4 regions of the Streptomyces sp. NPDC057302 genome follow, and region 4 is predicted to be linked to each of the others. Evidence: riboswitches for the same ligand, from Rfam matches in the RefSeq annotation. Region 4 holds a riboswitch; each other region holds the start of a gene.
What was found. A riboswitch is a leader RNA that binds a small molecule or an ion and turns the genes downstream of it on or off. The one in region 4 is predicted to bind thiamine pyrophosphate.
Positions count from the first base shown of each region.

Region 1: linked by a shared signal. The riboswitch ahead of ACFUPX_RS06585 (thiamine ABC transporter substrate binding subunit) and the one ahead of thiO (glycine oxidase ThiO) in region 4 are both predicted to bind thiamine pyrophosphate.
Region 2: linked by a shared signal. The riboswitch ahead of thiM (hydroxyethylthiazole kinase) and the one ahead of thiO (glycine oxidase ThiO) in region 4 are both predicted to bind thiamine pyrophosphate.
Region 3: linked by a shared signal. The riboswitch ahead of thiC (phosphomethylpyrimidine synthase ThiC) and the one ahead of thiO (glycine oxidase ThiO) in region 4 are both predicted to bind thiamine pyrophosphate.

Region 1 covers NZ_JBHUZJ010000005.1:216,927-224,718, reverse strand. The annotation lists gene ACFUPX_RS06595 (ABC transporter ATP-binding protein) at 1-304, opposite strand, end outside; gene ACFUPX_RS06590 (ABC transporter permease) at 304-1,914, opposite strand; gene ACFUPX_RS06585 (thiamine ABC transporter substrate binding subunit) at 1,965-3,047, opposite strand; TPP riboswitch at 3,140-3,256, opposite strand; gene rlmN (23S rRNA (adenine(2503)-C(2))-methyltransferase RlmN) at 3,277-4,383, opposite strand; gene ACFUPX_RS06575 (phosphatidate cytidylyltransferase) at 4,754-5,827, opposite strand; gene frr (ribosome recycling factor) at 5,868-6,425, opposite strand; gene pyrH (UMP kinase) at 6,574-7,335, opposite strand; gene tsf (translation elongation factor Ts) at 7,522-7,792, opposite strand, start outside.
Region 2 covers NZ_JBHUZJ010000019.1:71,970-79,761, reverse strand. The annotation lists gene ACFUPX_RS16610 (purine-cytosine permease family protein) at 1-1,035, opposite strand, end outside; gene tenA (thiaminase II) at 1,032-1,721, opposite strand; gene thiD (bifunctional hydroxymethylpyrimidine kinase/phosphomethylpyrimidine kinase) at 1,728-2,561, opposite strand; gene thiE (thiamine phosphate synthase) at 2,558-3,169, opposite strand; gene thiM (hydroxyethylthiazole kinase) at 3,432-4,262, opposite strand; TPP riboswitch at 4,256-4,381, opposite strand; gene ACFUPX_RS16585 (TIGR03086 family metal-binding protein) at 4,560-5,159, shown strand; gene ACFUPX_RS16580 (hypothetical protein) at 5,406-5,714, shown strand; gene ACFUPX_RS16575 (GlxA family transcriptional regulator) at 5,810-6,814, opposite strand; gene ACFUPX_RS16570 (cysteine hydrolase family protein) at 6,971-7,555, shown strand; gene ACFUPX_RS16565 (isochorismatase family protein) at 7,555-7,792, shown strand, end outside.
Region 3 covers NZ_JBHUZJ010000128.1:106-7,809, reverse strand. The annotation lists gene ACFUPX_RS42200 (IclR family transcriptional regulator) at 253-966, shown strand; gene ACFUPX_RS42195 (SsgA family sporulation/cell division regulator) at 1,070-1,507, shown strand; gene ACFUPX_RS42190 (YibE/F family protein) at 1,568-2,956, opposite strand; TPP riboswitch at 3,028-3,183, shown strand; gene thiC (phosphomethylpyrimidine synthase ThiC) at 3,176-4,957, shown strand; gene ACFUPX_RS42180 (hypothetical protein) at 5,022-5,900, opposite strand; gene ACFUPX_RS42175 (metallophosphoesterase) at 6,083-7,168, opposite strand; partial or broken gene ACFUPX_RS42170 (substrate-binding domain-containing protein) at 7,420-7,704, opposite strand, start outside.
Region 4 covers NZ_JBHUZJ010000048.1:42,332-50,123, reverse strand. The annotation lists gene bfr (bacterioferritin) at 1-242, opposite strand, end outside; gene ACFUPX_RS28515 (sulfite oxidase-like oxidoreductase) at 417-1,049, shown strand; gene ACFUPX_RS28510 (deoxyribonuclease IV) at 1,072-1,971, opposite strand; gene pknB (Stk1 family PASTA domain-containing Ser/Thr kinase) at 2,045-4,012, opposite strand; gene ACFUPX_RS28500 (thiazole synthase) at 4,104-4,898, opposite strand; gene thiS (sulfur carrier protein ThiS) at 4,905-5,123, opposite strand; gene thiO (glycine oxidase ThiO) at 5,120-6,319, opposite strand; TPP riboswitch at 6,317-6,429, opposite strand; gene ACFUPX_RS28485 (NAD(P)/FAD-dependent oxidoreductase) at 6,614-7,780, shown strand.

The DNA of each region.
Region 1 (7,792 bases), on a different contig from region 4:
CCGCCACGTCACGCTGCGGGAACAGCTGGTGGTCCTGGAACATCAGGCCGACCCCACGCTTGTGCGCGGGCACGCCCCGCTGGTCCCTCCCGCCCAACAGGACCTGACCGCCGTCGAGCTCCTGGAGCCCGGCGACCGCGCGCAGCAGCGTCGACTTGCCGCTGCCGCTGGGCCCGAGCACGCACACGATCTCGTGCTCGTCGACCGCGAGCCCGACCCGGTCGAGCACGGCCCGCGCCCCGAACCGCACGGTCGCATCGGCGAGCGTCAGCAAACCGGCACCGCCTGTACCACCTGCATTCATCAGAACTCCCCGGTCGTGCGGTCGGTACGGAGCCGTTCGAGCAGCAGCAGCGACACCGCACACACCACCATCAAGATCGTCGAAAGGGCCATCGCCTGCCCGTAGTTGAGCTCACCGGCCCGCCCGAGCAGCCGCGCAACGGCGACCGGAAGCGTCGGGTTGTCCGGCCGCGCGATGAACACGGTCGCGCCGAACTCCCCCAGGGACACGGCGAAGGCGAACCCCGCGGCGATGAGCAGCGCCCGCCGCACCATCGGCAGGTCGACCTCCCGCCACGCCCGCAGCGGCGACGCGCCCAGCACGGCCGCGGCCTCGCGCAGGCGTCCGTCCACCGCGCGCAGGACGGGAAGCATGGTGCGTACGACGAAGGGCACGCCCACCAGCGCCTGCGCGAGCGGCACCAGGATCCAGGTGGAGCGCAGGTCAAGCGGAGGCTTGTCCAGCGTGATCAGGAAGCCGAAGCCGACCGTCACCGCGGAGACCCCCAGCGGCAGCATCAGCAGCGCGTCGAACCCGCGCACGAGCCGCCCGGCCTTGCGGGTGAGCGCCGCCGCGGCGAGCCCGCCGATCACCAGGGCGATGGCGGTGGCGGCGAGCGCGTACTGGAGCGAGTTCCAGACCGCCTCGATCGGCGGGACGAGGAACGCCCCGCCCTCCGCCGATGTCAGTTCCTTGTAGTAGGTGAAGCCATAGCCGCCGGGACCGCTCAGCGACCGCTCGATCAGCACGCCGAGCGGCAGCACGATCAGCACGGCGATGGTGGCCATGACCCCGGCGAGCAGCGCCCACTGCCCCGCCCCACGCGGCCGCCGCGCGACCGTGGAGGCGTCGACCAGCTTCAGCGCGGTCTCGCGCCGGCGCACGGTCCACGCGTGCACGGCGAGGATCACGCCGACCGCCGCGAACTGCACGATGGTCAGGACGGCCGCCGTCGACAAGTCGAGGAGCTGGGCGGTCTGCCGGTAGATCTCGACCTCCAGGGTCGAGTACGCGGGCCCGCCGAGGATCTGCACGACACCGAACGAGGTGAACGTGAACAGGAAGACCATCAGAGCCGCCGCGGCGACCGCGGGCCCGAGCGCGGGCAGCGTCACCGTCCGCCAGGCGGTCCACCGCGAGGCGCCGAGCATCCGCGCGGCCTCCTCCTGACGCGGGTCGAGCTGCGCCCAGAGCCCGCCGACGGTCCGTACGACGACGGCGTAATTGAAGAAGACGTGCGCGAGCAGAATCGCCCACACGGTCGTGTCGAGCCGCACGCCCCACATCTCGTCGAGGAACCCACCCCGCCCGAGCAGCGCGAGGAACGCGGTCCCGACGACGACGGTCGGCAGCACGAACGGCACCGTGACGACCGCCCGGAGCAGCTGCTTGCCCCTGAACTCGAAGCGCGCGAAGACGTACGCGCCGGGGAGCGCGATGAGCAGCGTGAGCGCGGTCGACGCGAGCGCCTGCCAGGTGGTGAACCAGAGCACGTGCCGGACATCGGACTGCGCGAGGACATCGACAACGCGCCCGAACTGCCACTCCCCGCCCACCTTCAGACCGCGCGCGACGATCGCGGCGACCGGATAGGCGAAGAAGACCGCGAAGAACGCGACGGGCACGGCCATCAGACCGAGCCGCGCCGCACTCCCGCGCGCGAGCCCCTTACGGGCCCTGCTTACTTCAGTACGAGCGAGGTCCACGACTTGACCCACTGCTCGCGGTTGTCGGCGATCTTCTTCGGGTCCAGGGTCTCCGGCTTGTCGATCGTCGCACCGTGCTCGACGAACAGCTCGGGCAGCTCGGCCTTCTCCCGCACCGGGTTCACGAACATGTTGAGCGGCATGTCGTTCTGGAACTCGGAGCTGATCAGGAAGTCGAGCAGCGCCTTGCCGCCCTTCTCGTTCTTGGCGTTGCCGAGCAGACCCGCGTACTCGACCTGCCGGAAGCAGGTGCCGGTCGCGACGCCGGTCGGCGCCTCCTTGGGCTGCGGCTTGGCGTAGAGCACCTCGACGGGCGGGGACGAGGCGTAGGAGACGACGAGCGGCCGGTCGCCCTTGGCCTTCTTCCCCCCGGCGGACCCGGAGAACTCCTCGTCGTAGGCCTGCTCCCAGCCGTCGACGACCTTGACGCCGTTGGCCTTGAGCTTCTTCCAGTAGCCCTGCCAGCCGTCGTCCCCGTACTCGGCGGCGGTGCCGAGGAGGAATCCGAGGCCGGGCGACGAGGTCGAGGCGTTCTCGGTGACAAGGAGGTCCTTGTAGGCGGGCTTGGTCAGATCCGCGAAGGACGTCGGCGGCGCCAGCTTCTTGTCCTTGAAGTACTTCTTGTCGTAGTTCACGCAGATGTCGCCGCTGTCGACGGGCGTGACGCGATGCTTGCCCTGATCGGCGCGGAACTGCGGAAGGACCTGCCCCGACCCCTTGGCCTCGTACGACTGGAAGAGGTCGTTGTCGAGCGCGCGCGAGAGAAGCGTGTTGTCGACACCGAAGAAGACGTCCCCTTGCGGGTTGTCCTTCGACAGGATCGCCTTGTTCACGGCAGCGCCGGCGTCCCCGTCCTTGAGGACGTTGACCTTGTAACCGGAACTCTTCTCGAACGCCTCCAGTACATCCTTGGAGACGCTGAAGGAGTCGTGGCTGACAAGCGTGACGCTCTTGGAGTCGGCCTTGTCGCCACTGTCCGACGAGCCGCACGCGGATAGCGCGACGAGCGAGAGGCCGACCGCGACAGCGGTGAAGGTGACCTTCTTGGTGGTGCTCACTGAGTTCAACTGAGTTCATTCCTCCTGGAGTGACCAGGAAGAGACGCGGCCCTGCCCACAGCCCTGAAGGGGCCGCGGGCAGGGCGCAACAGCTTGAGTGATGTCCGAACTTCCTACCTGGAATGACCCGGGCAAGGTTCAGAGGGTCTGCGGCCATCCTGTCCTTGGTGCCGCACTCTCAGCGCTGTGGCGCTCCCCTGTCGGAATATGAAGATGTGTTCCGGCCAGACTAACGCTCCGACGCGGCGAGCTGACCGCACGCCCCGTCGATCTCCTGACCACGGGTGTCACGAACAGTGACGGGCACCCCATGGGCGGCAATGGCATCCACGAAGGCCTTTTCGTCTTCCGGCCGCGACGCCGTCCACTTCGAGCCCGGCGTCGGGTTCAGCGGGATCAGGTTCACGTGCACGGGCTTGTTCTTGAGCAGCCGCCCGAGCCGGTCACCGCGCCACGCGTGGTCGTTGATGTCCCGGATCAACGCGTACTCGATCGACAGCCGACGCCCCGACTTGGCGGCGTACTCCCATCCCGCGTCAAGGACCTCACGCACGTTCCACCGCGTATTGACGGGTACGAGGGTGTCGCGGAGCTCGTCGTCGGGCGCGTGCAGCGAGATGGCGAGGCGGCACTTGAAGCCCTCGTCGGCGAACCGGTGGATGGCGGGCACCAGGCCGACGGTCGACACGGTGATGCCACGCTGCGAGAGCCCCACACCATCGGGCTCGGGGTCGGTGAGCCTGCGGATGGCCCCGGTGACCCGGTTGTAGTTGGCGAGCGGCTCGCCCATCCCCATGAACACGATGTTGGAGAGCCGTGCGGGCCCACCCGGGATCTCCCCGTCCCGCAGCGCCCGCATCCCGTCCACGATCTGGTGCACGATCTCGGCGGTCGTCAGGTTCCGGTCGAGACCGGCCTGCCCGGTCGCACAGAACGGGCAGTTCATCCCGCACCCGGCCTGCGACGAGATGCACATCGTCACGCGGTCGGGATAGCGCATGAGCACGGACTCGACGAGCGTCCCGTCAAACAGACGCCACAACGTCTTGCGGGTGGTGTCGTCGTCACAGCTGATGTGCCGCACCACGGACATCAACTCAGGCAGCAACGCCTCTTGCAGCTTCTGGCGCGAACCGGCGGGAATGTCGGTCCACTGCTCCGGGTCGTGCGCGTACCGCGCGAAGTAGTGCTGCGAGAGCTGCTTGGCGCGAAACGGTTTCTCGCCGACAGCGGCGACGGCTTCCTTGCGCTCGGCGGGCGTGAGGTCGGCGAGATGCCGCGGCGGCTTCTTGGCTCCGCGGGGCGCGACGAAGGTGAGTTCTCCGGGTACAGGCATGGTCCATCCAGTGTCGCAGACGACGGGAACCCGGCCAGGCCACGGCCCCTCGTAGCGCCATCTGTGCGCGGTGGCGGCACCTGTACGCGCAAGAGCGCCGCCCGGCGGCGGTTCCTGGCGGTAACCGGGGGCATACGCGAGCAATGACCTCTTGCTGTGTCGCATCGGTTCAACTGGCGGAGAAGTGGCAAGGCCCCCCGTGGTTCAAATGGGTCTTCCTCGGTGTGTGGGTGCTCTGCGCGGTGTTCATCCTCGTCAGGCTGCGCAAGAACGGGTGGAAGATTCCCCGGCGGCGCTGAGAGACGGAGCGACACGGAGAGGGGCCCGCCGTCCATGGACAGCGGGCCCCTCACGTACAGACGGGCGCAGGTCAGCCGGACCCTACGAAGATCACCAGCAGCAGCCAGACCACCGGAGCCGTCGGCAGCAGCGAGTCGAGGCGGTCCATGATGCCGCCGTGGCCGGGGAGCAGCGTGCCCATGTCCTTGATGCCGAGGTCCCGCTTGATCATCGATTCGCCGAGGTCACCGAGTGTCGCGCTCGCGGCGACGGCGAGGCCGATCAAGAGGCCCTGCCACCACGTGCCGCCGTCGATCAGGAACTCCATGCACAGCGCACCGCCGGCCATCGCGAACGTCACCGCGCCGACCAGGCCCTCGCGGGTCTTGCCGGGGCTGATGCGCGGGGCCAGCTTGTGCTTGCCGAAGCGCCAGCCGATCGCGTACGCCCCGGTGTCGCTGACCACGGTCAGGAGCAGGAACGTGAGCACCCGCATCGCGCCGTCGTCCGCGGTGAGCATCATCGCCACGAACGTCGCGAGGAAGGGCACGTAGAACGCCGCGAAGACGCCCGCCGTGACGTCCTTCAGATAGCCGTCGGGCGGCTCGGTCATCCGCCAGACGAGTACCGCGAGGGCGGTGAGCGCCATGGCGACCCAGGCGCCCTCGGGCCCGCGGACGTATCCGGCGACGACCATCGCGGCGCCGCCCACCGCCAGCGGGACCAGCGGCGCCTTGATGCCCTTGCGCTCCTCGAGCCGCGAGGTGAGCTCCCAGAGACCGACCACGACGGCGACCGCTATGACGCCGACGAAGACGGCCTTCACGATGAAGAGCGACGCGACGATCACCGCGCCGAGCCCCACGCCGACTCCTATGGCCGCCCCGAGATCACGGCCCGCGCTCTTCTTCTGCGGCGCCTGAGGCGTCTGAGGCGCCCCAGGCGCGCGGGGCGCCTCGGGGGCGGGCTGCGATGCGCTGGGCATGGGCTCCCGGGGTACTTCAGGCATGTCAGGCACGATGGGCATGGGCTGCGTCTCTGCTGGATACAGGGCGTCTTGCGCATCGTACGCGGGACCTGCCGGGGCAGCCCCTTGAGCAGGGCCCTGGTCGGGCGGCCCCCAGTACCCGGTTCTGGGAGGCGCCCCCCAGGAAGAGTCGTTCACGGATCGGATTCCTCAGTCCTCAGACCTCGAGCCCTAGCCCTCAGACCTCGAGCAGCTCGGCTTCCTTGTGCTTGAGCAGCTCGTCCACCTGAGCGACGTACTTCGCGGTGGTGTCGTCGAGCTCCTTCTCCGCGCGACGGCCCTCGTCCTCGCCGATGTCGCCGTCCTTGATCGCCTTGTCGATCGTCTCCTTGGCCTTGCGGCGGATGGAGCGGATCGAGATCTTGGAGTCCTCGGCCTTGGTCTTGGCGACCTTGATGTACTCCTTGCGGCGGTCCTGCGTCAGCTCCGGGAACGTCACCCGGATGATGTTTCCATCATTGCTGGGGTTGACGCCGAGGTCGGAGTCGCGGATCGCCTGCTCGATGTTGCGCAGCGCGCTCTTGTCGAACGGGGTCACCACGGCCATCCGCGGCTCGGGCACCGAGAACGAGGCCAGCTGATTGATCGGCGTAAGGGCGCCGTAGTAGTCAGCCACGATCTTGTTGAACATCGCCGGGTGCGCACGGCCTGTGCGAATCGCGGCGAAGTCCTCCTTGGCGACCACGACGGCCTTCTCCATCTTCTCCTCGGCCTCGAGGAGGGTCTCTTCGATCACCACTTGCTCCTGGTGTTGTGAGTGGGCTGGGGCGCCCCCACACGGTGAAGTAGGGGGAGTCCATGGGGCGTCGGCTGCGTCGCGTCTCTTTCCCTGCACCGTGTCCGACCGGCAGGGCTTTGTCCATCCCTCGGGGGCGTCGCCGAGATCAGGCGCGGGTGCCCTCGTCGCCCACGAGTGTGCCGATCTTCTCACCCTTGACGGCGCGGGCGATATTGCCGGTCGACAGCAACTCGAAGACCAGGATGGGCAGCTTGTTGTCGCGGCACAGGGTGATGGCGGTCATGTCGGCGACCTTCAGGTCCCGGGTGATGACCTCGCCGTAGCCGAGCGCGTCGTACTTCACCGCGTCCGGGTTGGTCTTGGGGTCGGAGTCATAGACCCCGTCGACGCCGTTCTTGCCCATGAGCAGGGCCTCGGCGTCGATCTCCAGGGCGCGCTGCGCCGCGGTCGTGTCGGTGGAGAAGTACGGCATGCCCATGCCGGCGCCGAAGATGACCACACGGCCCTTCTCCAGGTGCCGCACGGCGCGCAGCGGGATGTACGGCTCCGCGACCTGGCCCATCGTGATGGCGGTCTGGACACGGCACTCGATGCCTTCCTTCTCCAGGAAGTCCTGGAGGGCCAGGCAGTTCATGACCGTGCCGAGCATGCCCATGTAGTCGGAGCGGGCGCGGTCCATGCCGCGCTGCTGCAGCTCGGCGCCGCGGAAGAAGTTGCCGCCGCCGATGACGGCCGCGATCTGGGCGCCGTCGCGTACGACCGCGGCGATCTCCTTGGCGATCGCGTGCACCACATCGGGGTCGACGCCAAGGCCGCCCCCGCCGGCGAATGCCTCACCGGAGAGCTTCAGCAGGAAACGACCGGCGACTTTGTCGTCACCACTGTTTGTGTCGGCCTTGGTGGTCATGGAGTTCTCGCTTCTTTTTGCTCGGCGCACATACGAAGAAGGCCACTGCCGGTGGGGTGTTGTTCGCATCCCATGCTCGGCAATGGCCTCCTCGTCAGATCTGCGGTCGTACGTCGCGTACTACGTGGGGTACGCGGGCGACCGCTGTCGACCCTAGCGGGGTCTACCGTCGATCGCGGTACGGACTCAGATGCCGACCTTGATGCGCGAGAAGCGCTTCAGGGTGACACCGGCCTCGTCCAGGACCTTCTGGACGGACTTCTTGTTGTCGAGCGCGTACGGCTGACCGAGGAGGGTGGCCTCCTTGAAGAAGCCGTTGACGCGACCCTCGACGATCTTGGGCAGCGCGGCCTCGGGCTTGCCCTCGGCGCGGGTGGTCTCCTCGGCGACGCGACGCTCGGACTCGACGACCTCGGCCGGAACGTCCTCACGGGAGAGGTACTTCGGCGCGAAGGCG
Region 2 (7,792 bases), on a different contig from region 4:
GTCCATGTTCACCAGAAGGGCCAGGACGGTGGCCAGGGTGCCGCTGATCAGGCACAAGATGCGGCGATCGGCCCGGGGCAGCAGGTTCTGGGCGGAGACGGCGGTGGAGTAGACGTTGGCGAAGGACTGGTCGACCTCGCGCAGGACGAGGACACCGAAGCAGATCACGCCGACGCTGGTGGCGGTGAACGGATCGAAGACCCTGTACGGGTCGGTGGTGTCGAACGCGATCATGGCGAGGGCGGCCACGCCGAGGACCGAGCCCGCGACGCCCGCGAGGGTCTGCCCGACGACCAGGCCGCCGAATGCCTCCTTCTCGCTGCGGGAGTGCCGCGAGTAGTCGGCGACCAACGGCAGCCAGGAGATCGACACGGCGATCACGCTGTCGGCGGCGAACCAGAAGTCCTTCCAGGAGCCGCCCTTCATCGGAATGCCGCGGCCGGCCAGGTCCCAGCCCAGGTAGCAGATGGCCAGGACGACGGCGATGGTGACGTAGCGGCGGATGATGCGCAGGGCGCCGAGCGGGCGCAGGGTGAGCGCTGTCGTCACCGCGCCCGCGACGAGTACGTACAGCCAGCCGGGTCCCGGTTCGCCGAAGGTCTGGCGGGCCAGGATCTTCAGTCCGGTGGAGATGACCACCAGCTCGAAGACCGCCCAGCCGACCATCTGCAGCACGTTGAGGACGGTGGGCAGGTAGGACGCCTTCGCGCCGAACAGGCCGCGCAGCAGGACCATCGAGGGCGCGCCGGTGCGGGCCCCGGTGATGGCGGCGAGGCCGAGGGCGACGGTGCCGATCAGGGTGCCGACGACGGACGCGGTGACGGCCGCTGCGAACGACAGGGTCGGACTGCCGGTGCCAAGGGGGTCGAGGACGACCAGCATGCCGCTGAAGCCGAGCAGGCTGACGCCCAGGTTGGCCCAGAAGGTGCCCTGGTCCAGGCCGCTCAGGACCTTGGGTGTGGGCTGGTCGAGGGTGAGCGGCGCCTCGTCCGCCGGGACCTGTCCCGGGGTGGTGGGTTCGGTGGTGGTCGTCACTTCGCCGGCTCCGAAATCTGGACAGGAGCGGCGCCGACGGGCCAGGACTCCATGCGCCAGGCGGCGTCCCAGAACATCCACTCCCAGGTGGACGCGGTGGTGAAGACCGTACGCATCCGTGCGCGGGTGGCCGGGTCGGCCTGCTCCGCAAGCCGGTTGACGATCTGTCGGGCGTGCTCGGTGGCGGCTTCGAACTCCTCGTCGGCGTACGTGCCGATCCAGTCGCCGTAGGGGTGGGCGGCGAGGTCGCCGGCCAGCCCGAGGAGCTCCCGGCCCACCTCGGCGTAGATCCAGAAGCAGGGCAGGACCGCGGCGGCCAGCTCCGGATAGCCCTGGGTGTGCGCCACGGAGAGCAGGTAGGAGGTGTATCCGGTGCAGGTGGGCGAGGGCGTCCAGGCATCGACGTCGACGACGTTGCTCTCGTGCAGGGAGCTCTCGACGATCACGGCGTCGTGGGCGGACTTCGCGAAGAACGCGATGTCCTGCGGCCGGTCCGCCTTCGCGGCGGCGCTGGCCAGCGCGCGGGCGTAGCCGCGCAGGTAGAGGGCGTCCTGGGCCAGGTAGTAGACGAACTTCTCCCGGTCCAGGGTGCCGTCGCCCAGGGCGATGACGAACGGCAGCTTGTCGATGGCCGCACGTATCTCGGTCGTGGTCGTCCACAGCTCGTCGCAGAACGTCGTGGTCATGGGGGATCAGCTCCAGTACTGGTGGAAGTGGTGGACGGGTCCGTGGCCGCGGCCGATGTGCAGGGTGTCGGCCGCGCGCAGGGCCCCGGTCAGGTACGCCTTCGCGGCACTGACGGTGGTGTGCCAGTCGTCGTGCTGCGGGCGCAGGGCGGCGATCGCGGCGGAGAGGGTGCAGCCGGTGCCATGGGTGTTGCGTGTGTTGACGCGAGGTGCCGACAGCTCGCGGACGCCCGCGGCACCGGTGCCTGTGGCGTGCGTGGCGTCGACGAGGATGTCCACGGATTCCGCGTCGTGGGTGTGGTGGCCGCCCTTGAGGAGGACGCGCCTGGCCCCGGTTGTGAGGAGTGCGTGGGCCTGCTCGATGGCTTCTGCGCGGTTCTTTGCGGCGGCGGTGCCCAGGAGGTCGCCGGCCTCGGGGAGATTGGGGGTGATGAGGTCGGCGAGAGGCAGGAGACGGTCGCGTAGCACGGTCACCGCATCGGCCTCCAGGAGGCGGTGGCCGCTGGTCGAGACCATGACGGGGTCCAGGACGACGTATCGGGGGCGGTGTCGCTCCAGGGCTTCCGCGACCGCTGCGGCGATGCCGGCGTCGGCCAGCATCCCGATCTTGACGGCGTCCACCGGGACGTCGGCGAACAGCGTGTCGAGCTGCTCGATGACGAACGCCGGGGGGATGGCGTGGATGCCGGTGACGCCCAGAGTGTTCTGTGCGGTCAGGGCGGTCAGAACTGCTGTTCCGTAGGCGCCGTTGGCGGAGAACGCCTTCAGGTCGGCTTGTATCCCGGCGCCGCCGGAGGGGTCGCTGGCGGCGATGGTGAGGGCGATGGGCGGGCTGGTCACGCGGGGATCTCCTGTCGCAGGGTCAGAGTGCGAACGAGGGACTGGGCTGCGGCCTCGGGGTCGGGCTGCCCGCAGACCGCGCTGACGACGGCGATCCCGGCCACGCCGCTTCCCATGACCGCGGCGGCCTCGGACACGCCGATCCCGCCGATGGCCACGCAGGGCAGTGGGCTCTGCCGGACGATCCGGGCCAGGCCGCCCAGACCGAGCGGGGTGTCCGCGTCCGGCTTGGTGGACTGCGGGAACACCGGACCGACACCGAGGTGGTCGACGGTGTCCGGCACGTGCGCCAGCTGCTCGGGACGGCTGATGGACAGGCCGATGTACGCATGGGGACCGAGCCGGCGCCGGGCGCTCTCGGGGGAGACGTCCCGCTGCCCGAGGTGGACGCCGTCCGCGTCCAACCAGGCCGCCACGTCCAGACGATCGTTGACGATCAAGGGGACGCCCGTGCAGGCGAGTTCGGTCTGGATCGCCCGGCCGAGCGAGAACAGCGTGCGGTCGTCCGCGTCCGGATCGCGCAACTGGACGGCGGTCACGCCGCCCTTGACGGCCGCCGCGACGGTGGCGGCGACACCGCGGTGGCCGCAGAGTCTGGTGTCGGTCACGAGATAAAGGGACAGATCGAGAGGAGGTCGCACGGGTTACTCCTTGGGGTCTCCCGGCCGGGAAAGGTGTGGCAAACACATCGGGAGGTACGGGGAAGGACGGCCCTGACGTACAGGGACCTTGAGTTGTTCACAGGGACGAGCTGGGGGGGACAGGGCAGCAGGAACCGGTGTCGGGGGCGCAGTCGCAGGGCGGGCGGGAACTGTGCAGCGGGTGGCATCCAGGCCACCGCTTATGCAGGACCCCGCAGCACGCGCATGCTCAGCGCAGGTGGAGAGCCTCGGCGAGCCGCTCAGGACTGAGCTCGTACAGCGCGTCGATCAGGGCGACCGCGAACGTGCCGGGCGCCGCGGAGCGGGTGGCGGCGTCCTCCGCGGCCACGGTGAGCAGGCCGGTCGCGGCAGCGGCGGCAAGCAGCGCGTCGCCGGTGACGGCCGTGCAGGCGGCCACCAGGGCGCCCAGTGAGCAGCCCGTTCCCGTCACCAGAGCCAGCAGCGGGTGCCCATTGGCCAGGCGCACCACTCGCGCCCCGTCCGTGAGAACGTCCACCGGACCGCTCACCGCGACCGCGCAGCCATAGCGCCGGGCCAGCGCGCCCGCCGCGGCCAGCGCCGCCTCGGGGACGTCCGTGCTGTCCACGCCGCGCCCGCCTGTGCCGCCGTCCAGCGCCAGGATCTCGGAAGCATTGCCGCGAACGACCGCCGGGGGTGCGCTCTCGAGCAGTTCGTGGGCGAGTTCGGTGCGCCAGGGCAGCGGGCCGACCGCCACCGGGTCGAGCACCCACGGCCGCCCGGCTCCGGCCGCTTCTGTGACCGCGACACGCATCGCCGCCGCCGTCACGGACGTCACCGTTCCCAGGTTGACCAGAACACCCCCGGCCACCCGGGCCAGCGCCCCGGCCTCCTCCGCGCTGTGCACCATCGCGGGGGCAGCCCCCGCCGCGAGCAGCACGTTCGCGGTGAACTGCGACACCACGACGTTGGTCAGACAGTGCACAAGGGGTGCGGAGGTTCGCAGGGACGCGATCACATCCGCCACGGCGTCACGGGACACGGCAGTGCCGTGCTGGGCAGGTACGGAGGCAGTCTCCATCGTCAACACCCTTCCTACGCCGGCATTACCCGGTCCAGGTTCATGCGGTCGGCGGAAAGGGGATCAAGTCCCGTCCGCCCTCTCAGCCCGGCTACTCCCGAGCTCCCGCGGTGGTCGCTACGCAATGTACCTCCTTCAGGAACAGGAGTTCGCACTCGGGTACCTCACGAAACGACGTGGATCACGCGCGGCAAAGGGGCCTGCGCAGCCAGCGCCGCTGTGGTGCAGGGCGCGCAGAAGCGATCAAGGTCCGATTTCCGCCGGGAACAGCAGCTCCCCTTAACCAGAATCGGCTGCATGAAGGACACAGACGACACGTTGCTCAGCTACTTCGACACTGCGGCGGGAGGTTTCAGTGAACGGCTACGGTCGGTGCCGGATACGTGCTGGGAGAAAGCCACGCCGTGCACCGAGTGGAACGTGCGTCAACTGGTCAACCACATGATCCAGGGAAGCCGCATTTACACCTCGCTACTGCGTGGCGGCAGCAGTGTGGAGTTCCTGGCGAACCTGGACCACGAGACGTTCACAGGCGATCTGGTGACCACCTACCGGGACGCGGCTGCCGAGTGCCGGGCTGCGTTCCATGCCGTGGGCGCGCTCGACCGCATCGTCGACTACCCGTTCGGTCCTGTTCCTGGTCGACAGCTACTTGGCCTGTACGTCGTTGACGCGATCACCCACACGTGGGATCTCGCCCGTGCGGTACAGCTCGACGAGCGACTGGACGCGCGCACGGTGCACTGGATCCTCGACAACTTCCAGTGGATCTATCACGGCGTGAGTGAAAGCCCGATCACGGACAGCAGCACCTACTACGGACCGCCGACCAAGGCGCCCACGTCGGCCACCTCCGAGCAGGTGCATCTTCTTCACACCATGGGACGCAGGTTGTAGACCCGGCAGCACACGGAATCGTGAGAGTCCAGAAGGGCAAAGTGCGGTCGCGCAGCTCCCATCGGGCGGTAGCGGCTTCCACCGTGGTCTGCGCGGCGTGGGTGATCGATCCGCTCGTGTCGAAACGGAGCTCTGGGTGTCCGGCGTGCAGCTGGTGCGTGTCATGCAACGGCTCGGCGCCGGATTCACTGCCATGTATGGGGGCAGGGGAAGTGGGACACGACATCGCCCAAGCGAGGAGCCGGCATGACCACGTTCGTCATCACTGTCCCTGGCACTTTTCTCAGCGACATCAATGACTCGGCATGCGTTGCTCTCGAGCGGGAGCTGGCTTCTCGGCACACTGACGTGAGCGAGAGTGAAGGCGTCGACCTGTTGACGTTGAACGAAGGCGGTACCTTCTCGGTCCGCCTCGAAGTGGATGCTGCAGACCGCTACGAGGCTGAACTGCAGGCCGCGAGGCTTGTCGCGGCCGCGTTGAAGGAGGCGGGCATCAACGAAGCTGATGCTCCACTCGGCCCACCGGCGGTCACCGGTATTGACAGTGAGCTGTAGTCAAGCTGGGCTGCGTACCGCGGTCCACCGGGCGTTCGGCGAGGTCGGGGGATAGGCCTGGGATTCGGCGAATCGGTCCGGGCCCTGCGCGCACTTCACGGCATCTGAGGTACCCGGAATCGTCGCCGGTACTCGTTGGGCGTCGTGTTCAGACGGCGTCGGAACGCCCGCACCAGCGTGTCCACGGTGCCGAAACCGCAGGCAGAAGCGATCCGTTCGAGCGTGGCGTCGGAGGACTCCAGTTCGTGGCGTGCCTTCTCCACGCGCACCGATTCGATGTACGCGTGCGGGGTAACGCCCAGTTCGGTCTTGAACAGGCGCGTCAGGTGTCGGTCGCTGACATGCGCGTACTCGGCGAGTTCAGCCACGGTCAACGGTTCGGCGATGCGGCGCAGGATGTGGTGGCGCAGGTCCTCGATGCGCCGTGTCGTGGAGACCTGGGTCAGCGGGACGCTGAACTGGCTCTGTCCGCTGGGGCGTTTGAGGTACATCACCAGCTGGCGGGCCACCCGTAGCGCGACCGCTTCGCCGAGATCGTCGGCGATCAGAGCCAGGGAGAGATCGAGGCAGGCGCTGATGCCGGCTCCGGTCCACACGTTGTCCTCGCGGATGAAGATCGGGTCGGAGTCGACCTCGACGGCCGGGTGATCGGCCGCCAGCTGCTGCGCGGTCGACCAGTGCGTGGTCGCCCGCTTGCCGTCCAGCAACCCCGCCGCGGCGAGCAGGTGCGCGCCCACGCACACGGAGGTGATCCGGTGCGACCGTGCGGCGAGTACCTTCACCCATCCAACGAGATCGGGATCGACGAGCGGGTGCACGCGGCGCTCTTCATCCATCTCCACGGCACCAGGCACCAGAAGGGTGTCGATGCTGCGGCGTGCGGCCTCATCGAAAGTGAGGTCGGGCAGGATGCGCACTCCCGCCCCCGTGGTGACCGGGTCCATGGTCGCGGCGGCGAGCACGACCTGGTAGCCCGCAGCCTCGTCGGTCTCGCGCAGGGCGAGCGAGAACACCTCGGGGGGCCCGGTGACGTCGAGCAGGTCGACGCCCCCGAAGAGCACGATGACGATGAGCCGTCTGGCGACGGCGGTGTCCGGCACGGTTCTCTCTCCCCGGTCAGCTGAGCGGCAGTCATGTCGGTATCTGCAGGTTACATGTCATTGCCGACGTCCTGGCTCGGTCCTAACGTGGTGGACACAGCTCGAGGAACGCCGCGAGCTGCTCAAATCCCACGTATCTCCGAAGGTGGTTTCCCCATGTCCAAAACGACGCTGCGTGAGCTCAACGGCTTCGACCAGGCGCCAGCGAAGCTGGCCGACTCGACGCTGATCCTCATCGACTTCCAGAACACCTACACCCAGGGCGTGATGGAACTCGACGGCTGGGAGAAGTCCCTCGACGCCACGGTGCAGCTGCTGACACGGGCCCGCCAAGCCGGCACCAAGGTCGTGCACGTCATCAACGACGGCGGCCAAGGCACCCCCTATGACATCCGCGCCGAGATCGGCCACATCCACCCCAAGGCCGCGCCCCTCGACGGCGAGCCGGTCATCGTGAAGCAAGTCCCGAACGCATTCCTGGGCACCGACCTCGACACACACCTCACAGCGGGCCAAGACGTCGTCATCGCCGGCTGGATGACCCACATGTGCGTGCTGTTCACCGCGCAGGGCGCCTTTCTGAACGGCAACCGCCCCACCGTCGTCGCCGAAGCCACAGCGACCCGCTCGCTCCCGGTCACGGGCACTGACCTCGACGCCCGCCAAGTGCACTACGGCGCCCTCGCCACCATCGCCGACCTGTACGGGGTCGTGGTTCCCACGCAGAAGGACATTGTCTGATGAAGGCCAAACTGCTCCGTTCGGCTGCCGCCCTGGGCGCCGCCGCCGTACTCGCCACCACGATGACTGCGTGCGCCGGAAGCTCCGAGGCCGCCACACGAACCGACAGCCGCGACCACCGCCACGAGAAGGACTACGCCAAGGACACGACGACGCTGCGTCAGCTGATGGAGCTGGATGAGACCCCCGCGAAGCTGGCCGACTCGACACTGATCCTCGTCGACTACCAGAACGTCT
Region 3 (7,704 bases), on a different contig from region 4:
GGGCTTAGGCCGTCGGCCAGCGGTTAGAGTCCGAAAACCGACGCGGGGTGAGCCCCGCTCGGGCGCACTGCGCTCCCACCCGTGTATCCCGGGCACGGGCGGAACCCCCACGCGTTTCGGGAGTGAACCTTGGCCACGGTCGACGCCACACCCGCCGACACCTCCTCCAACGACCCCTCGTTCGGGCCACAGCCGATCGTCACGGCGACAACTGCCGCCGCGCCGACCCTCATTGGCTCGGTACAGCGGGCGATGCGGTTGCTGGAAGCCGCTTCCGCACATCAGGAGGGCGCGCCTGCCAAGCAGTTGGCCCGGGAGGCAGGGCTAGCGCTGCCCACGGCCTACCACCTGCTGCGCACGCTGACGCACGAGGGCTATCTGCGCCGGGACAAGGGCGTGTTCGTGCTCGGCGAGGCGGCTGAGCGGCTGAGCGCGAGCGGGGCGCAGCAGAATCGTCGCGGCATGATCGGCGAAGCCCTGGAGCACTGGCGTGACGCCATCGGGGTGCCGGTGTATTTCGCCGTCTACCGCGAAGGCGAGATCGAGGTCGTGGCTGTGGCGGACACGCCGGGGAATCCGGCGGTGGAGGAGTGGGCCGACTTCCGCGAGACAGGACACGCCCACGCGATCGGGCAGTGTCTGCTCGCCCAACTCGACGACGAGCGGCGTCAGGACCACCTCTCCCGCTATCCGGTGCAGTCGATCACTCCGTACTCGGTCCGTGACGACCGGAGTTTTCTGCGCCGCCTGGAGGGGATGGGCCGGATGGAGCCCGTGGTGGAGCGTCAGGAGTACGCGTTGGGCACGGTCTGCGCCGCGATTCCGATCACTGCGGGCAACACGGCGGCCACCATGGCGATTTCCGTGCCCGCTTATCAAGCAGATCGGCTACTACCTGCAGCGGAACGGTTGCAGAATGAGCTCGGGAGGCTACTGGGGACACTTGCCTTCTCTATCAGCATCTGAAAACTCACTCCTTGTGATCTGATGTGTACGTTAAGCAAGATGCCATGAGTGTCAGGGAGTTGGTTCCTGGCCAGTCGAGCTTTAGCGACGGGGTAGGCGGGCGATGCGCGAGTCGGTCCAGGCAGAGGTCATGATGAGCTTCCTCGTTTCCGAGGAGCTGTCGTTTCGCATCCCGGTGGAGCTGCGTTACGAAAGCGGTGATCCCTACGCCGTCCGGCTGACCTTCCACCTCCCCGGGGACGCCCCTGTGACCTGGGCTTTCGGGCGGGAGCTGCTGGTCGACGGGGTGGGCGGGGCGTGTGGCGACGGGGATGTGCACATCGCGCCCACCGATCCCGAGCTGCTCGACGAGGCGCTGATCAGGCTTCAGGTCGGTTCGGACCAGGCGCTCTTCCGGGTGGGGATCCCGCCGCTGCTCGCTTTCCTGGACCGTACGGACAAGCTGGTTCCGCTGGGGCAGGAGCGGGCGCTCGCCGACCTGGAGACGCATCTGGACGAGGCGCTGGACCGGATCCTCGCCGAGGAGCAGAGCGCGGGTTGACCTCCGCGAGCCGAAGGGCCAAGCCGACGGCAGATTGCTGCATTTCGTGGCATCCAAGGCTCAGGCCTTGCGGCGCCGGCCTTTTCCGCTACGGCTCTGCTTGGCTGCCGGGGTGGCGCCGCTTCCGGGGTGGGCCGAGCCTCCCGTCCGGACCGCGGCGGCCGCCGGGGTCGAACGGTCGGCCGAGACCACCAGGGCCGCGAGCGCGGTAGTCACCGGTACCGAGGCGACCAGGCCGATCGAGCCGACCAGGGTGCGCACGATCTCCTCGGCCACCAGCTCACTGTTGGCCACCGTGCCCACGCTGCTCTGCGCGATCGAGAAGAGCAGCAGCAGGGGCAGCGCCGCGCCCGCGTAGGCCAGGACGAGGGTGTTGACGACCGAGGCGATGTGATCGCGGCCGATGCGGATGGCCGCGCCGTACAGACCGCGCCAGCCCATCGTGGGGTTGGCCTGGTGCAGTTCCCAGACGGCGGACGTCTGCGTCACCGTCACGTCGTCCAGCACGCCGAGCGAGCCGATGATGACACCGGCGAGCAGCAGGCCGCTCATGTCGATGGACGGATACAGGCCGTGGATCAGGCCCGTGTTGTCGTCCGTGTTGCCCGTCAGCGATGCCCAGCCGATGAAGAGCGAGCCGAGGAGGCCGATGAGGAGCAGCGAGATCAGCGTGCCCAGGACCGCGACCGATGTTCGTGCCGTCAGACCGTGGCACAGGTAGAGCGCGATCAGCATGATGGCGCTGGCCCCGATCACCGCCACGACCAGCGGGTTCGAGCCCTGAAGGATCGCGGGCAGGATGAAGAACGTCAGGACCAGGAAGCTCAACGCCAGGGCGATCAGGGCCATGAGGCCGCGCAGCCGTCCCACCACGACGACGGCGAGCGCGAAGATCCCGGCGAGCAGCGCCATGGGGAACTTCCGGTTCACGTCGGTGACCGAGTACTGCAGCGCCTCGGGGGCCGTGGGCTCGTAGGCGACCACCACCTGCTGGCCCTGGCGCAACTGCCGCGGTGAGTCCGGCTGGACGATCTCGGTGAAGGTGCGGCCCTTGTCGTTGCCGCTGGTCACCTCGATCGTCGCCTTCTTGCAGACGCCCTTCGCACGGGACTGCGCGGACTGTCCCTCGGCGGTGGAGGTGTCGCCGTTCGGCGGGGTCTGCGAGGCGTTCACGTCCTTGCAGGGGAGTTCTCGCACCTTCGTCACGTCGGCCGACTGGGTCTGCCGGTCGAAGCCGACGCCGGTGCGCGCGTGGTCGGGTGCGCCGCCGGGCCAGAACACCGCGAGCCCCACGACGACCGCCGTGGCGAAAGGAATCAGCACGGCGGCGATGACCTTGCGCAGATGCTTGGAGACGGGCGCGGCCGGACCATGGCTGTGGGAGTGGCCATGCGGGTCCGGCGGCACGTTCGGGGCGGGCGGCTGGGACGGCGGCTCAGTGGTGGTCACTGCCCGATCATCGCAAGAACGGAGGGGGCCCTCTGTTCAGCGCGCCCGATAGGACGCTAGCGTGGAGCCACCTTTGCAATCGCGGGAGCTCGGAGCACCGGGCTGAGAGGGCGCTGACCTCCGTACGAAGCGGCACAAATAGTGCACGAGCCGTACGGAATTCGCTGCGTCGACCGCCGAACCTGTTACCGGGTAATGCCGGCGTAGGGAGTAGGTCTCATGACCGCAGCGGACGCACGCACGCCTGCCTCGAAGCAGAACCAGAGCGACGAGGCCGGGAAGTCCATCGGCTGGCACAAGGCGTATGTCGAGGGCTCGCGCCCCGACCTGCGGGTGCCGGTCCGCCAGGTGCACCTCACCAACGGCAAGGCCGTGACCCTGTACGACACTTCGGGTCCTTACACCGACGAGTCCATCGACACCGACGTCCGCAGGGGCCTCGCGCCCCTGCGCGAGAACTGGATCATCGCCCGCGGCGACACCGAGGAGTACACGGGCCGCCCGCCCCGCCCCGAGGACGACGGCATCAAGCACACCTCGCCGCGCGGGGGCCTGAAGAACCTCGACGCGGTCTTCCCCGGCCGCCCGCGCCAGCCGCGCAGGGGGCGCGCGGGCCAGGCGGTGACGCAGCTCGCGTACGCCCGCCGCGGTGAGATCACGCCCGAGATGGAGTTCATCGGGATCCGCGAGAACCTAGACCCCGAGGTCGTGCGCGCGGAGGTCGCCGCGGGCCGCGCGGTGATCCCCGCCAACGTCAACCACCCGGAGATCGAGCCGATGATCATCGGCAAGAAGTTCCTGGTGAAGGTGAACGCCAACATCGGCAACTCCGCGGTCACCTCCTCCATCGAGGAGGAGGTGGACAAGATGACCTGGGCGACCAAGTGGGGCGCCGACACGGTCATGGACCTGTCCACCGGGCGCAACATCCACACCACCCGCGAGTGGGTCCTGCGCAACTCCCCCGTCCCCATCGGGACCGTGCCGCTCTACCAGGCCCTGGAGAAGGTCGACGGCCAGGCCGAGGCGCTGACCTGGGACATCTACAAGGACACGGTCATCGAGCAGGCCGAACAGGGCGTGGACTACATGACGGTCCACGCGGGCGTGCGCCTTCCGTACGTCCCGCTGACCGCCAACCGCAAGACCGGCATCGTCTCGCGCGGTGGCTCGATCATGGCGGCCTGGTGCCTCGCGCACCACAAGGAGAGCTTCCTCTACGAGAACTTCGAGGAGCTCTGCGAGATCCTCGCGTCCTACGACGTGACGTACTCGCTCGGCGACGGACTGCGCCCCGGTTCGATCGCGGACGCCAACGACGAGGCGCAGTTCGCCGAGTTGCGCACCCTCGGGGAACTCAACACGATCGCCAAGCGTCACAACGTACAGACGATGATCGAGGGCCCGGGGCACGTCCCGATGCACAAGATCAAGGAGAACATCGACCTTCAGCAGGAGATCTGCGAGGAGGCGCCGTTCTACACGCTGGGCCCGCTGACCACCGACATCGCGCCCGCGTACGACCACATCACCTCCGGCATCGGCGCCGCGATGATCGGCTGGTGGGGCACGGCGATGCTCTGCTACGTCACGCCCAAGGAGCACCTGGGCCTGCCCAACCGCGACGACGTGAAGACCGGCGTCATCACGTACAAGATCGCGGCCCACGCGGCGGACCTCGCCAAGGGGCACCCGGGCGCGCAGGACTGGGACGACGCGCTCTCGGACGCGCGCTTCGAGTTCCGCTGGGAGGACCAGTTCAACCTGGCCCTCGACCCCGTCACGGCTCGCGAGTTCCACGACGAGACGCTGCCCGCGGAGCCCGCGAAGACGGCGCACTTCTGCTCGATGTGCGGGCCGAAGTTCTGCAGCATGAAGATCTCGCACGACATCCGGCGTGAGCACGGCGGCACGCAGGACGAGATCGCGGCGGGCATGGACCAGAAGTCCAAGGAGTTCGCGGCAGCCGGAAACCGCGTGTACCTGCCGATCGCCGACTGACCGGCGCGGTGCGTGGCGCTTCGGGCGGGCTCCTACTGGTGCCCGCCCGAGGCGCCCTCGCGTCCTACTCCGGCTTGTGGTCGGGACCGCCGAAGTCCGGGCTCGAGAAGTCCGGGCTCGAGAAGCTCGGGCGCGGACCCGCCGCCGGGCCGCCGTCCGGGCTGCTGAATCCGGGCCTGTGGTAGCCGAGTTGAGGCATCCGGCTGCTGGGATCCGCCGACGGCGTACGGGCCGCGTGCGCCGCCGTACCCGGATCCGCCAGGGCCTCCCGCAGGAACGGCAGGAGGCCGCGCTCCAGGAGCGCCTCGCCCCAGGCTTCCCTGGCGCGGGCCACTTCCTCGTTCTGTTCGCCGTGCGAACCGGCCAGGAGCGAGGTGGAGCCGTTGCGCAGGGCGGTCAGGAGCAGGCCGATCGCGGCGATCAGGATGCCCCCTGCGGTGAGCGCGCCGAACAGCCATCCCGCGGTGAGCAGGGTGTCCGCGAAGGCGGGCTCGGGGTTGAGCATCTTCAGGATGTAGCCGACGAGCAGGAAGATCGCGGCGGCCGCCCCGGCGAGGACGGGCGCGAGCACCGCGACGACGGCGATGGCCCCCGCCCCGGAAGCCTGGGCGGTGACCTCTCCCATCGTCGTGGCGAGACCGAGGCCGCCGGAGCCGGCTTCCGCCGGTCCCTCGGGGCTCCGCTCCCTGATCGATGGTGCGGCAGATCCGCTGTCGCGCAGTTCTTCGCGGATCTTCACATAGTGCGTGTACTCGGTCGTGGCGGCGGCCGTGATCAGCGCGGTGGCGTTCAGCGCCATCGTGCGCAGCTGTTCGGGATTGAGCCGCTCGCCCATTGCGGCGAGATCAGGACGGTTCGGTGCGGTGCGCAGCGCCTCATCAAGGATCCGCTCGTACTCGGGGCGGTCCTCATTGAGCAGGTGTGGAGCGCTGTTCATGTGCATCCCCCGATGCTCCGTAGGGCTTGGGAGCTCGCATGGCTGCGAGCCGTCGGGCAGAAACGGAGGGGAGCCTGCTACGGATAAGCCGATGGTAGAGCCGTGACGGCACGCGGTGACAGGGGGTTTCCAGAAAAAGGCCCCTTGGCCTGCGTGATCGTGTAGGGGTGCACCTGCCCCAGGAACGCTCAGTTATCCAGGGGTAGTTGGCAGACCAGCAGCTTTCCGGCCATGGTCACGCCGCCGTCCATGGCGATGGCCAGTCCGCCTGCGTAGATGTGCGGCCCCTCGATGACGGGTCCGCCGCCGTCCGAGTCATCCTCCGAGCCGACATCGCCGAGCAGATACGGGATGGGGCTGTGGCCATGCACGACGCGATGGCCGCCGTACATGTCGAGGAGTTCGCGTACGGCAGAGGGGCCCGACTCGTCGCGGAAGGCGAAGCGCTTGGTGAACTTCCGGAAGAGGTCCCAGCACTCGTCCGCGTCGTTGCGCGTGAGGGTCTCGCGGACCGTGTCGTTCACGGCTTCGATCGAGTCGCCGTAATCCAGATAGACGGTCGTGTCGGAGTGCATCAGGAGATGCCCGTCCTCCGACTCGATCGCGTCCAGGCGGGCCATCCACTGCAGATGGTGGTCCTCGAGGCGCTCCATGTCGGTCTTCTGGCCGCCGTTCAGGAGCCAGGCGGCCTGGAAGGTGGCCGTGCCCGCGCCCGAGTTGACCGGGGTGTCGCCGAACCGCTTCGCGCCGAGCAGGAGCAGCTCGTGGTTGCCCATCAGGGCCTTGCAGTAGCCGCCCGCGGCGGCGGCCTGCGCGGAAAGGCGCATCACGAGGTCGATGACGCCGATGCCGTCCGGGCCACGGTCGGTGAAGTCGCCGAGGAACCACAGGCGCGCGTTGCCCGCGGACCAGTCGCCCTCGGCGTCGATGAGGCCCTGCTCCTGGAGCGCGCCGAGCAGCTCGTCCAGATAGCCGTGCACATCGCCCACGACGAACAGCGGGCCGTGTTCCTCGGACGCCGGCGCCTGCGGAGGCTCGGGCATGGCCTGCACCTCCACTTGCACGGTGTCGCCGCGGTTGATGACGGGCAGGTCGCGCTGGGTGGGGGTGTAGCCGTCGTCCGTCGCCACAGGGGTGTCCCCCGGGGCGCCCGGAGCCGCCATACCCGCCGAACCCCCCTGGACCGGACCGGTCTCATGGACGTACGCCGGAACGCGGAAGTCGCGCAACGTCGCCGTCCGCACATCGGGTCCCTGACCGGCCCCCTGAGTCATCGACCCCTCCACCACCATTGCGCCGCATCTGCACCGAGATCGGACTGCTTGGTCGCAGCGGCCCGCGGTGTCGTCCGCCCATCATAGGAATGCGGCTCGCGCTGTGTGGTGCACCAGGGGTGGTGAATCAGTGCTGAACCCCAGTTCACCGAGGTTTTCTCCCGAATTGGGTAGGGGTTTCCCCACAGATCACGGCCGGGCCGTTCCGGGCGGTCCCGGTTGACGGGGGTTCTCCCCGCCGAGCGGCCCGCTCAACCGGGTCCGGGTGAGCGGGGTGGGCTGACCGTCGTACGCGGTGGACGTCGCTGGGATGAGGTGCGCACGATCAGCTCCGTCGGTATCACCTGCTCGACGGGGCGGCCCGAGTCCAGGCCTTCGATGGCGTCGATGAGGAGTTGGACGACGGCGGTGCCGATGCGTCGTGGTTTGAGCGAGAGCGTGGTGATGGGCGGTTCGGTGGTGGCGTAGACGGTGGACTCGCTGCAGCACACGAGCAGCAGGTCGTCCGGCACGCGTAGTCCGTAGCGGCGGGCGGC
Region 4 (7,792 bases):
TGCCCCACGCGCACGTGGAAGAGCCGCTGATAATTGGGCAGGCCGTCGAGGAAGAGAATCCGGTCGGTCAGGATCTCCGCGTGCTTCATCTCGTCGATCGACTCGGACCGGGTGTACTTCGCGAGCTTGGGCCAGCCGAAGTTCTCCTGCATCTTGGCGTGGAGAAAGTACTGGTTGATCGCCGTGAGTTCGGCGGTCAGCTGCTCGTTGAGAAATTCGATGACCTCGGGGTCGCCCTGCATCGCAGAGGCTCCTTCCACGTGGTAACTGGGCAGGTTCCGCGCATCCTTGCACCGGTGCGAGAGGCCGTCCAGTAAGTGCACGCTTAGTAGGAGTTGCCCCAATCAGCGTCCGGTCGGCGCCTGTCGGCGGCCTCCTGGTCACGTCCACCTTCCCCGGTCTGTCAGGATGTAGACATGGGTCAGCCGGCGGATCGCGCATCACGGGGAGCAGTGGAGCCGGAGCTTCCACCGGGGCAGCGGCTCCAGCGGGGCTGGCCGGTCACGCACTACGGCCCGGTGCCGAAGTTCCGCCCGGAGCGGTGGGAGTTCAGGGTCTTCGGGGCCACCGCCGACGGCGACAAGCACTGCTGGACGCACGAGGAGTTCTCGGCCCTTCCGTACGCCACCGTGACCGGTGATCTGCACTGCGTCACGAAGTTCAGCATGCTCGGCGCCGAATGGGGCGGTGTGTCCGCGCGGGCGCTGCTGGAGATCGCGCCGCCCGCGCCCGACGCCACACACGTGATGGTCTGGGCCGAGTACGGCTTCAGCTCGAATCTGCGCATGGCCGACTTCATGGACGAGCGCGCGATCTTCGCCACCCACAAAGGGGGCGAGCTGCTGACCGCGGAGCACGGGTTTCCGCTGCGGCTCGTGGTGCCCCATCTGTATGCCTGGAAGGGCCCCAAGTGGGTCCGCGGTGTCGAGTACATGACCGCCGACCGCCGCGGCTTCTGGGAGGAGCGCGGCTATCACAACGTCGGCGACCCCTGGACCGAGCAGCGCTACTCCTACCAGGAAGAGCCCGGGGACGGCCCCGAGCTCTAGTCCCGCCGCCGCCCCAGGGCGCTCAGATGCTCCTGAGCTCCTTCAGGCGCGCCACGTCCGCCGCGTGCCCTTCCTTGCCGCCGGGCGTCTCGATGATCAGCGGTACGTTCTCGGTGGCGGGGTGCAGCATCAGCTCGCGGAAGGGCTCCTCGCCGATGTGGCCGGTGCCGATGTTCTCGTGGCGGTCCTTGTGGGCGCCGACCACGTCCTTGGAGTCGTTGGCGTGCACCAGCTTCAGGCGGCCCTCGCCCACCGTGTCGACCAGCAGGTCGAGGGTCTGCTTCATGCCGCTCGGGCCGGTCAGATCGTGGCCCGCCGCGAAGATGTGGCAGGTGTCCAGGCACACGCCCAGCTTCGGATGGGCGTCCAGCGCCTCGAAGTACGGGCCGAAGTCCCAGGTGCGGGAGCAGAGCGAGAAGCCCTGGCCCGCGGTCGACTCCAGGAGGAGGAAGGGGTCGTCCTCGTGCGTCAGCTCGTCCAGCAGCGGCAGCAGCCGCTCGCGCACCTGGCGCAGCGCGACGGCGCGGTCCCGGCCGCCGGTCGCCGAGCCGGTGTGCACGACGACGCCGAGCGCGCCGATCTCGCGGCCCCGGCGCAGCGAGTGGCGCAGGGACTCCACCGACTTCTCGGCGGTCGCCTCGGTGTGCGAGCCGAAGTTGATGAGGTAGGGCGCGTGGACGTACGCCGGAATGTTCTCGGCGGCGCAGGCCGCGCGGAACGCTTCGTCCTGCTTCGGGTTGCCGGGCGGGGTCGCCCAGCCGCGCGGATTGGCCACGAAGACCTGGACGGCCTCGGCGCCGAGCTCCCTGGCATACGAAAGCCCTACGGAGGCGAGACCGCCGGCCACGGGGACATGGCCGCCGACGGGATTGCGGGAGGCGAGGCTCTGGGCCACGGTGCTGGGGGACTTGTCGCTGCTCACGCGTTCAAGGGTGGCATGGGCGCGGGGGCGCCCTGCCGCCGGACCGGCCGGGGCGGCAGGGCCCCGGCCGGGCTCAGCGGATCTCGATGGTGATCGTGGACCCCTTGGGCGCCTTGTCGCCGCCGTCCACCGACTGGCCCTTGACCGTGTCCCCGAAGATGCCGAGGATGCCGCGGTCCTCGTCGACGTCGAAGCCCTCGGCCTCCAGCTCCTGCGTGGCCTCGTCGACGCTCATGCCCTCGACGTCCGGGACCTCGATCATCTCCGGGCCCTTGGAGAGCGTCAGCGTGACCGTGTCGCCCTCGGCGAGCCGCTTCTGGCCCTCCCGGGGGGACTGGTCGACGACGGTGCCCTTGTCCTCGTCGGAGTGGACCCGCTTCTGCTCGATCTTGACCTTGAGGCCCGCGTCCTCCAGGTCGGAGGTCGCGTCGGCCTGGGAGTCGCCGGTGACGTCGGGGACCTCGACCTCGGGGCCCTTGCTGACGGTGAGCGTGATGGCGGAGCCCGCCTTGCGCTTGGTGCCCGACTTCGGGTCCGTACCGATCACGGAGCCCTTGCGGATCTCCTCGCTGAAGGCCTTGTTCGTCATCCCGGGTGCGAGCCCGGCATCCTTGAGTTTGTCCTTGGCCTCCGCCAGGGAGGTACCCGAGAGGTCGGGGACCTTCACGATCTCGGGGCCCCTGGAGATGGTCAGCGTCACGCTGCCGTTGTCACGGATGCGCTCGCCCGCCCCGGGGTTGGTGGCCATGACCGTGCCCCGCTTGTCGGTGTCGCTGTACGCGCGCTTGACGTCCTTCACGTCGAGTCCGGCCTCGCCGAGCCGCTTCTTGGCCGCTGACTCGGTCTTCGCCAGGAGCGGCGGGACCTTGGTGAACTGGCCGGAATTGATGTACCAGACGCCCGCGCCGAGACCGAGCGCGAGAAGGACGGCGGCGACGATCGCCAGGACGCCGCGGCGCGGGTTGGGCCGCCGCCTGCGGTCGGGGGCGGCCGGTGGAGCGGGCGGCGGTGTCGCCAGGATGCTGGTGCGGTTGAGCTGGTCCTCGCGGTCGCGCCGGTCCTCGGGGCCCTGATCGCCGTCCGTGGGCAGCGGCAGCTGCACGGACCGCGCCGAGCGCGGAATCACGCTCGTACGGTCGTCGGCGTTGTCGTGTCCGGTGCTGTGCGCCTGCGGCGGCACCGCGTCCAGCTGCTCCAGGGAGAGCGCGGCCCGCGCGTCCCTGGCCTGCCCGAGGAGCGCCACCGCGTCGTGCGGGCGGACGTCGGGCGTGCGGGCGGTGGCGGACGCGACCAGGTCGTCGAGCTCGACGGCGAGTCCCGGAACCACCGCGGACGGCGGCGGCACGTCCTCGTGGAGGTGCTGGTAGAGCACCTGGGCGGGCGACTCACCGGAGTGCGGCTTGGCGCCGGTCAGCATTTCGTAGAGCACGACCCCGCACGCGTACACGTCCACGCGTGTGTCGGCCGTGCCGTGCTCTATCTGCTCGGGGGCGAGATAGGAGACCGTGCCAAGGACCGTGCCCGTCGTGTTCGTGACGGTGTCCACCGCGCGCACGAGCCCGAAGTCGGCGACCTTGACCCGGCCGTCATCCCCTATGAGGACGTTCTCCGGCTTCATGTCGCGGTGCACGAACCCCGCGCGGTGCGCGGCGCCGAGCGCGGCGAGGACCGGCTCCAGGATGTCGAGGGCCGCGCGCGGCTGCAGGGCGCCGCGCTCGCGGAGCACGTCACGCAGGGTGCAACCGGCCACGTACTCCATCGCGAGATAGACGTACGCACCGTCGGCGCCCTGGTCGTACACCCCCACCACGTTCGGGTGCGAGAGCCGGGCGATCGACTTCGCCTCGCGGATGAAGCGGTCGACGAACGAGACGTCGGCGGCCAGCGTCGGGTGCATCACCTTGAGCGCGAGCACGCGGTCGAGGCGGGTGTCCACGGCCCGGTAGACCGTGGCCATCCCGCCGACCGCGATCCGCCCGTCCACGCGATAGCGGCCGTCGAGCACCTGCCCGAGGAGCGGGTCCTGAAGGGTCGTGTCCACGAAGGGAGTCTACGAGCCACCGCTGACAGGGTTGCCCGCCCGGTCCGGCTCGGACCGGGACTGCAGCCGAGCTGTAACAGGCGCGCGACGCTCAGAAGGCGGGCCGCTCCGGATCGAGCCGGGCCATCCCCTCCGCTGGCGAGGAGGCCTCGGCGAAGTGCCGCCTGGGGATCCGCCCGGCCCGGTACGCGAGCCGCCCCGCCTCGACCCCGTGCCGCATGCCCTCGGCCATGAGGACCGGCTCCTGCGCCCGGGTCACGGCGGAGGCGAGCATCACACCCGCGCACCCCAGTTCCATCGCGAGCGCCGCGTCGGACGCCGTTCCCGCCCCCGCGTCCAGAATCACCGGCACGCGTGCGTGCTCCACGATCAGCTGGAAGTTGTGCGGGTTGCGGATGCCGAGCCCGGAGCCGATGGGGGAGCCGAGCGGCATGATCGCCGCGCAGCCCACGTCCTCCAGCTTGCGGGCGAGCACCGGGTCGTCGTTCGTGTACGGAAGGACCGTGAAGCCGTCGTCGACCAGGGTCTCGGCGGCGTCGATGAGCTCGATCGGGTCGGGCAGCAGCGTCCGCTCGTCCGCGATGACCTCCAGCTTGACCAGGTCGGTGCCGAGCGCCTCCCGCGCGAGCCGGGCGGTCAGGACGGCCTCGCCCGCGGTGAAGCAGCCCGCCGTGTTCGGCAGGACCCGGATGCCCAGCCGCTCCAGGACGGAGAGCACCGAGCCCTGCACACCGGGATCGAGGCGGCGCATCGCGACCGTCGTCAGCTCCGTGCCGGAGGCGACGAGGGAACGCTCCAGGACGTCCAGGCTCGGCGCACCGCCCGTACCCATGATCAGACGCGAGGAGAGGGTGAGCCCGCCGATGAGGAAGGGGTCGTCTGCCATGTCGGTTCAGCCTCCCTGGACCGCGGTGAGGACCTCGACGCGGTCCCCTTCGGTGAGCGCGGTGGTGGACCACCGGGTGCGCGGCACGACGGTTTCGTTGAGCGCGGCGGCGACCCCGGACGGGGCCGCGGTGAGGGTGGCGACGAGGGCTTCGAGGGTGGTGCCCGCGGCCACGTCGCGCGCCTCTCCGTTGACGGAGACGGCTGTTACGGCTGAGAGAGTCATGCGGGCTGCTCCATGAAGCGCTTCGTGAGGGGACTGCCGGTGAAGCGCCGGGGGGTGAACCCCCGCGCCTCGTCGGGCAGTTCACCGGTGGTCAGGGCGTGCGCCATGACGTCACCGGTGATGGGCGTCAGCAGGACGCCGTTGCGGTAGTGGCCGGTGGCCAGCTGGAGGCCGGACAGCGCGCTCGGGCCGAGCAGCGGCGCGTTGTCGGGGGAGCCGGGGCGCAGGCCCGCGCGGGTCTCGGTCAGCGGCAGTTCCGTGATGCCCGGTACGAGCTCGTGGGCGTCCCGGAGCAGCTCATACACGCCGCCCGCGGTGACCGTCGTGTCCCAGCCGAGCTCCTCGCTGGTCGCGCCGACGACGAGCTCGCCGTTCTCGCGCGGCACCAGATAGACGTGGCTGCCGCGCACGACGGCGCGCACGGTGCGGCTCAGGAACGGCGCGTACCGCTTCGGCACCGTGAGCCGCAGCACCTGCCCCTTCACGGGACGCACGGGAGGCAGGACGCCCTCGGGGACCCCGGCGAGGCGCCCGCTGAGGCTGCCCGCCGCGAGCACGGTCTGGCCGGCCTCCAGGGCGGTGCCGTCGGTGAGGACGATGCCGGTGGCCCGGTCTCCGGCGACCGTCAGGCGCTCCGCCCACACACGGTGGAAGACCACTCCCGCCCGCTCGCAGGCCACGAGCAGCGCCGCCGCGAGCCTGCGCGGGTCGACCTGGTGATCGCCGTCCACCCGGAGGCCGCCGCGGACGCCAGGCGCGAGCATCGGTTCGAGGCGGCGGCACTCGCGCCCGCTCAGCCACTCGGACGTGAGCCCCGACCGCTCCTGGAGGGCGTGCAGTTCGCGCAGGTGGGCGCGGTCGTCGGAGTCGAGCGCGACGGCGAGCGTGCCGCACGCGCGGTAGCCGAGATCGCGACCGCTGGCCTCCGCCAGCTCGGCCACGAACGCGGGATAGCGCTGCGCCGACGCCAGATTGAGGCCGAGCAGCGTCTGCTCGCCGTAGTGCAGCTCGGTGACGGCGGCCAGCATGCCCGCGGCGACCTGCGCCGCGCCGCCGCCCGGTTCGGGGTCCACGACCGCGGTGGACAGACCGCGCTGGGCCGCCCGCCAGGCCGTGACCAGGCCGATGATGCCGCCCCCGACGACAAGGACGTCGGTCGGCCCCGTCGCCCCATGGGGTGGTGTACGTGAATGCATGGGCGTCCAGCCCCTCCCTTCGCCGGCATGACCCGGATCAGGTTCGTACGGTCGGAGGCCGTCCAGCCTCCCTCTCAGCCCGGTGCGTCCGGGCTCCCGCGAGTGTTCTGCATCCGCCACCCTAGCCCCTGGTGTCCGGGGGCAGTAGGGGAGCTGTCCGGGTATGCGCCGTGACGGTGTGTCATAGATCTCCCCGTAGCGCTCTGCGGGGCGCGTCACCCGCCGCCCTAGAGTGATCGGGTGAGCGAGCAGCGGAGGCAGGCAGAGCGGCGCGTAGTCGTCGTCGGCGCGGGGATGGCAGGGGTACAGACCGCCGTGGCCCTGCGCGAGCAGGGGTTCGCCGGTGCGGTCACCCTGATCGGAGCGGAACCCCATCAGCCGTACGACAGGCCGCCGCTGTCCAAGGCCGTGCTGCTCGGCAAGGCGGAGGGCTCCGCCTTCGACATCGACTTCGAGGCGCTCGGCATCGAACTGAGCCTGGGCCACGAGGTCACGGGCGTGCGCCCCGCGGACCACGCGCTGGACACCGCGTCGGGCCCGGTGCCCTACGACACCCTCGTCATCGCCACCGGCGCCCAGCCGATCCTGCTGCCCGGCTCCTCGGGAGTCCCCGGTGTCCATCTGCTGCGCACCCTCGACGACGCCGAGCGGCTGCGGCCCGTGCTCGCCGAGCAGCACCGCATCGTGGTCGTCGGCGCGGGCTGGATCGGCGCCGAGTTCGCGACCGCCGCACGTGAGGCGGGCTGCTCGGTCACCGTCGTCGAGGCCGCCGAGCGACCGCTGGCCGGGGCGCTGCCCGCGGAGGTCGCGGCGCCGATGACGTCCTGGTACGCCGATTCCGGCGCCGAACTGCGCACCAGCGCGCGCGTGGAGCGCGTCGAGCCCGGCAGCGTCCTCCTTGACGACGGCACCCGGCTGCCCGCGGACGCGGTCGTCGTCGGCATCGGCGCACGCCCCGCCACGGACTGGCTCGCGGACTCCGGCATCACCCTGGGCGCCCACCGGGAGGTCCTGGCCGACGACCACCTGCGGACGTCCCACCCCGACGTGTACGCGGTCGGCGACTGCTCCTCCTTCCCTTCGGGAAGGTATGGCGAGCGCCTCCTCGTGCACCACTGGGACAACGCGCTCCAGGGCCCGCGCACGGTGGCGGCGAACATCATCGGCGAGACCCCTTCGGCGTACGACCCCGTCCCGTACTTCTGGTCCGAGCAGTTCGGCCGCTTCGTCCAGTACGCGGGACACCACGCGTCCGCCGACGAGCTCGTGTGGCGCGGCGACCCCTCGGGCGCCGCCTGGACTGTGTGCTGGCTCCGCCGGGGCGCCCTGGTCGCCGTACTCGCGGTGGGCCGGCCCAGGGACCTGGCGCAGGGCCGCAAGCTGATCGAGGCGGGCGCCCGCCTCTCCCCGGAGACGGCCTCGGACCCCGCGGTACCGCTGAAGAAGGCCGTGCTCCCGTAGGCGCTGCCGTCA